Regions from separate parts of the Streptomyces sp. NPDC015144 genome, predicted to be linked through region 2. Evidence: riboswitches for the same ligand, from Rfam matches in the RefSeq annotation. Region 2 holds a riboswitch; the other holds the start of a gene.
What was found. A riboswitch is a leader RNA that binds a small molecule or an ion and turns the genes downstream of it on or off. The one in region 2 is predicted to bind glycine.

Region 1 (3,199 bases), on a different contig from region 2:
CGAGGCCATCAGCACCTCTTCGAGCTCGTTGGCCGGCCACCCGCTCTGCGGATGCGCCTGGGCCTGCGCCGGAATGTCCACTGCTTCCCCTGCTTCCCCTTCTCACCCACGCTTCCGCGCTTCCGCGCAGAAGGTTAGCGCCCGGCCCGGGGCGGCCCCGCGGCCGGCGCCGCGGCTCCCCGGCCACGCCGGGCACCGGCCACCGGCTCCCCGGGCCGGCCGGGGGTCAGGCCCCCGCCCGCGGCCGGCCGGCCGTGAAGACGATCCGCCCGATCCGCCCCGCCGCCTCCCGGTCCAGGAGCACCGCCGAGGCGCAGCCGGCCGGAAGCACCCCGTCCGCCGTGGCCGCCATCAGTCGGCCCACCGCCCGGCGGTGCCGGGCGAAGGCGTACGCCGACACTCCGCGCCCGCGCTCGCGCTGCCCGTCCCGGGCGGTCTGCGGGTCGACGTCGAGCAGGACCAGGTGCAGGAGGCGGCCCCGGCGCCGGGCGGCCCGGGCCAGCCAGCCCCGTACCCACGACTGGGTCCCGCAGTCGTGGACGACGGCCGACTCGCCGGAACGCAGCACCCGCCACAGCCCCCAGTAGTGGTCGAGGCGGACCAGCGGGCGGTAGAGGGCGTAGGGCAATAACCGGGGCATCACCCGCGCCCAGCGGTCCCGGACGTCCTGCGAATCGACGGCGTGGGCGGTCGTCACCACCCGCCGGATCAGCGTCGACTTCCCGCTGCCGGGCAGCCCGGAGACCACCACCACGTCCCCCGCCGCGAAGCGCAGCCCGCGCGGGCCGCGCCCGGCCCGCGCGCGCAGGTCCCGCACGACGGGCGCCGACCCGGCGGGCACCGCCCGGACCGCGCCCCCCGGCCGCTCGGCCGGCGCACCCCGTGCGCCCCCCGCGGTCGTCGCGTACCGCTGCAACGTCATCGCCCTCCCCCATCGGTCGGCCCACCCCAGCCCCATGCCCCTGAAGTGTAAAGAAAAGGTAATGCGGCACAACCGCCCGTGTCGGTGGTTTCCACCGGGGGACCGGGGGCCCATTCCCGCGCGATGCGTGCGATGATGACCCCGCCAACTGCATAAAGGCCGCTTGAATCCGCGCGGGAGAGTCCCGGTCACTGTCCGTGCCGGGCGCCGAAGGAGCAAGTTCCTCCCTTGAATCTCTCAGGCCCCGTACCGCGTGGATGAGGCAGATCTGAAAAGCGGGCCGCTTCGCGGCTCCACCCAAGGTGCAAGCCGAACCCGTCCGGGGCTCTCGGCGAACCTCTCAGGTTCCGATGACAGATGGGGAGGGATCGTCCTTGTCGTCATGTTCCGGGAGTCATACTCATGAGCACCGCACCCCGCCTCACCGCCCTCGATGCCCTGCACCGTTCGCTGGGCGCGACCATGACCGACTTCGCGGGCTGGGACATGCCGCTGCGGTACGCCAGTGAGCGCGACGAGCACAACGCGGTGCGCACCCGGGCCGGACTCTTCGACCTGTCGCACATGGGCGAGATCACCGTCACCGGCGCCGGGGCGGCGGCCTTCCTGAACTTCGCGCTGGTCGGCAACATCGGCACCATCGCCGTGGGCCGGGCCCGCTACACGATGATCTGCGCCGAGGACGGCGGCATCCTGGACGACCTGATCGTCTACCGGCTCGGTGAGACCGAGTACATGGTCGTCGCCAACGCGGGCAACGCCCAGATCGTGCTGGACGCGCTGACCGCGCGGGCCGAGGGCTTCGACACCGAGGTCCGCGACGACCGCGACGCGTACGCGCTGATCGCCGTCCAGGGCCCGGAGTCCCCCGCGATCCTGGCCTCGGTGACCGACGCCGACCTGGACGGCCTGAAGTACTACGCCGGGCTGCCGGGCACGGTCGCCGGGGTCCCCGCGCTGATCGCCCGTACCGGCTACACCGGTGAGGACGGCTTCGAGCTGTTCGTCGCCCCCGCCGACGCCGAGCAGCTCTGGAAGGCGCTCACCGAGGCGGGCGCCGGGCGCGGCCTGGTCCCGTGCGGGCTGTCCTGCCGCGACACGCTGCGCCTGGAGGCGGGCATGCCGCTGTACGGGCACGAGCTGACCACCGGGCTGACCCCGTTCGACGCCGGTCTCGGCCGGGTCGTGAAGTTCGAGAAGGAGGGCGACTTCGTCGGGCGCAAGGCCCTGGAGGCCGCCGCCGAGCGCGCCGAGACCGCCCCGCCGCGCAAGCTGGTCGGGCTGGTCGCCGAGGGCCGCCGGGTGCCGCGCGCCGGCTTCCCCGTGACCGTCGGGGGCGAGGTCGTCGGCGAGGTCACCTCCGGCGCCCCCTCGCCCACCCTGGGCAAGCCGATCGCCATGGCCTACGTCGACGCCGCGCACGCCGCGCCGGGCTCCGAGGGCGTCGCCGTGGACATCCGGGGCAGCCAGGAGCCGTACGAGGTCGTGGCGCTGCCGTTCTACAAGCGTCAGAAGTGACGCGCCGGGCACCGGGAACCCCACCGGCGCCCCGCGAACCGGCACGGCCGCGCCGAAGGAACGATGCTGCCGGGCCGGAGGAAACGGCGCGGCGACTTCACAGAAGTGACGTAATCGCGTCTCACACCGTAAGACCACCGTTCATCAGCACTCCCCCGCGTACAGGAGAATTCAGACCATGAGCAACCCCCAGCAGCTGCGGTACAGCAAGGAGCACGAGTGGCTGTCGGCCGTGGAGGACGGTGTGGCCACGATCGGCATCACCGAGTTCGCGGCGAACGCCCTCGGCGACGTCGTCTACGCCCAGCTTCCCGAGGTCGGCTCCGAGGTGACCGCGGGCGAGACCTGCGGCGAGCTGGAGTCGACCAAGTCCGTCAGCGACCTGTACTCGCCCGTGACCGGTGAGGTCACGGCGTTCAACCAGGACGTCGTGGACGACCCGTCGCTGGTGAACACCGCACCCTTCGAGGGCGGCTGGCTGTTCAAGGTACGCGTCGCGGAGGAGCCGAAGGACCTGCTCTCCGCCGACGAGTACACCGAGTTCTCCGGCAACTAAAGAGACCCCAAGGGACCACCTGATGTCGCTTCTCAACTCCTCCCTCCACGAGCTGGACCCGGACGTCGCCGCCGCCGTCGACGCCGAGCTCCACCGCCAGCAGTCCACCCTCGAAATGATCGCCTCGGAGAACTTCGCTCCGGTCGCGGTCATGGAGGCCCAGGGCTCCGTCCTCACCAACAAGTACGCCGAGGGCTACCCCG
Region 2 (3,199 bases):
CTCTCCCCGCTGGTGGAGCCGCTCAGTCTGGACGAGGCGTTCGTGGACCTGGAGGCCGGGGGCACGGCCGACGACACGGCGTCGGCCCTGGAGATTGGCGCACGGCTGCGGGAGGCCATCAAAGCGGTCACCGGGCTCACCGGCTCGGTCGGGCTCGCCGGATCCAAGATGCTGGCCAAGATCGCCTCCGAGGAGGCCAAGCCGGACGGGCTGCGGCTGATAGCGTCGGGCACGGAGCGGGCGCTGCTCGCCCCCAAACCGGTGCGGATCCTTCCCGGGGTGGGGCCCGCGACGGCGGACCATCTGCGCCGCGCCGGGATGACCACCGTCGACGACCTGGCCGAGGCCGGTGAGGACGAGCTCGTACGGCTGCTCGGCAAGGCGCACGGCGGCGCGCTCCACCGGATGGCGCTCGGGCACGACGACCGGCCGGTGGTCGCGGAGCGGGACGCGAAATCGGTGTCGGTGGAGGACACCTTCGACGCCGATCTCCACGACCGGGTCCGGATCCGGTCGGAGGTCGAGCGCCTGGCCGACCGGTGCGTACAGCGGCTGCGGGGCGCGGGCAGATCCGGACGGACGGTGGTGCTGAAGGTGCGCCGCTACGACTTCTCGACGCTCACACGGTCCGAGACGCTCCGCGGGCCCACGGACGATCCCACGGTGGTCCGTGAGGCCGCCGCGCGGCTCCTGGAGGCCGTGGACACCACCGGGGGCGTCCGGCTCCTCGGCGTGGGCGTCACGGGGCTCGCCGACTACACGCAGGAGGATCTCTTCGCCCAGGCTGCGGCAGGGGAGCGGGCGGTGGCGGGAGGGCCGCTGGAGGAGCCACCGGCGGCGGAGGAGGACGGGGCCGGGGAAAGGGGCGAGCCCGGGGCTAAGGCCCCGGAGACGGTCGAGGAGCGCGCGGCCCGGCGCTGGTCCGCCGGACACGACGTGGAGCACACCGAGTACGGCCACGGCTGGGTGCAGGGCAGCGGTGTCGGCCGGGTGACGGTGCGGTTCGAGGAGCCCGAGTCACCGCCCGGCCGGGTGCGTACGTTCCGCACGGACGATCCGGAGCTCGGACCGGCCGAGCCGCTGCCGCTGGTGAGGAATCCGCCGGACTACTCGTCCTGGCCGGCCAGCCTGCCGAAGTCCCGGTCCGGGGGGACGTCGCCGGGCGGGGAGTCGAGCCCGTAGTGGCGGTAGAGCTGGAGCTCCTGCTCGGGGGAGAGGTGACGGCCCACGCCGAAGTCGGGCGCGTCCTTGATCAGTGCCCGGTCGAACGGGACGCGGAGCGTGTCCGCCACGAATTCACTGGGCTCCAGTGGTACGAACGCGTCCCGGCTGAAGAGCCCGGTGCGTACGGCCGCCCATTCCGGGACCCCGGTCGCGTCGTCGAGGTACACCTCGTCCACGGTCCCGATCTTGACGCCCTTGCGGTCGAACGCCTTGCGGCCGATCAGGCTCCGCGGATCGATGTCGGTCTGCACGGTCCCTCCCATTGGTCGCAACTACTCCACAAGCACTACAAAAGGCCAGATCCGGGTGGTCGGCCACTTGAGAAATCGGCCACGAACCCCGCTGGTAGGCTGGTCATGGCCGCTGACCCCGTGCGGGAGAGTCCTTCGGAGCTGATCCGGAGGGCGCCGAAGGAGCAAATCCTCCCCGGAATCTCTCAGGCCCCCGTACCGCACGGACGAGGTCACTCTGGAAAGCAGGACAGGCTTCGTACGGCCGGGTGCCGGTACGAATCCCGACCTCACCGACGGTGAAAGCCGGTACGCCGCAAAGCGCGCCGGTGAAGCTCTCAGGTCGAGATGACAGAGGGGGAGGCCGTTCGGGCACCCGCGCCGGGGTGCCCCTCGCAGGTCGTGACAGACCAGGAGGCCTCCACCATGACCCCCCGTCGCACTCCGCTCTCCCAGCTGGAGCAGGGTATTCCGTTCGAGCAGCGCCACATCGGACCCGATGCCGAGGCGCAGTCGAAGATGCTCGCCCAGGTCGGTTACGGCTCGCTGGACGAACTCACCGCGGCCGCGGTGCCCGATGTCATCAGGAGCACGGAGGCCCTCGGGCTGCCGGCCGCGCGTACCGAGGCCGAGGTCCTCGCCGAGCTGCGCGACCTCGCGGACCGCAATCAGGTGCTGGCCCCGATGATCGGGCTCGGCTACTACGGCACCTTCACCCCGCCGGTGATCCTGCGCAACGTCATGGAGAACCCCGCCTGGTACACGGCCTACACGCCGTACCAGCCGGAGATCTCCCAGGGCCGCCTGGAGGCCCTGCTCAACTTCCAGACGATGGTCGCCGACCTGACCGGGCTGCCCACCTCCGGTGCCTCCCTGCTGGACGAGGGCACCGCCGCCGCCGAGGCCATGGCGCTCTCCCGGCGCGTCGGCAAGGTGAAGAACGGCGTCTTCCTGGTCGACGCCGACGCCCTGCCGCAGACCGTCGCCGTCATCGAGACCCGCGCCGAGCCGACCGGTGTCGAGGTCGTCGTCGCCGACCTGTCCGGGGGCATCCCGGCCGAGATCGCCGAGCGCGGTGTCTTCGGCGTCCTGGTGCAGTACCCCGGCGCCTCCGGCGAGGTGCGGAACCTCGGCCCCCTTGTCGAGCAGGCCCACGAGCTGGGCGCGATCGTCACGGTCGCCGCCGACCTGCTGGCGCTGACCCTGCTCACCTCCCCCGGCGAGCTGGGCGCGGACATCGCCATCGGCACCACCCAGCGCTTCGGCGTCCCGATGGGCTTCGGCGGCCCGCACGCCGGCTACATGGCCGTGCGCGAGAAGTTCGCCCGCAGCCTCCCGGGCCGCCTCGTCGGCGTCTCCGTCGACGCCGACGGCAACAAGGCGTACCGGCTGGCCCTGCAGACCCGTGAGCAGCACATCCGCCGTGAGAAGGCCACCAGCAACATCTGCACCGCGCAGGTGCTGCTCGCCGTCATGGCCGGGATGTACGCCGTCTACCACGGTCCGGACGGGCTGAGGACGATCGCCCGGCGCACCCACCGCTACGCCGCGATCCTGGCCGCGGGGCTGCGTGCCGCCGGTGTCGACGTCGTGACCGGCGCCCACTTCGACACGCTCACCGTCCGTGTCCCGGGCAAGGCGGCCGAGGTCGTCGCCGAGGCCCGTGCGCGCGGCGTCAACCTGCGCCCGGTCGACGCGGACCTGGTCTCCGTCGCCTGCGACGAGACCACCACGCGGACGCAGAT

Region 1: linked by a shared signal. The riboswitch ahead of gcvT (glycine cleavage system aminomethyltransferase GcvT) and the one ahead of gcvP (aminomethyl-transferring glycine dehydrogenase) in region 2 are both predicted to bind glycine.

Annotation. Positions count from the first base shown of each region.
Region 1 is NZ_JBIBUU010000030.1:4,947-8,145, reverse strand. Features, by position in the region: gene ACF08W_RS32860 (enhanced serine sensitivity protein SseB) at 1-81, opposite strand, end outside; gene ACF08W_RS32855 (AAA family ATPase) at 227-922, opposite strand; glycine riboswitch at 1,087-1,184, shown strand; gene gcvT (glycine cleavage system aminomethyltransferase GcvT) at 1,325-2,440, shown strand; gene gcvH (glycine cleavage system protein GcvH) at 2,619-2,996, shown strand; gene glyA (serine hydroxymethyltransferase) at 3,019-3,199, shown strand, end outside.
Region 2 is NZ_JBIBUU010000025.1:8,969-12,167, forward strand. Features, by position in the region: gene ACF08W_RS30915 (DNA polymerase IV) at 1-1,182, shown strand, start outside; gene ACF08W_RS30920 (PRC-barrel domain-containing protein) at 1,107-1,487, opposite strand; glycine riboswitch at 1,589-1,686, shown strand; gene gcvP (aminomethyl-transferring glycine dehydrogenase) at 1,881-3,199, shown strand, end outside.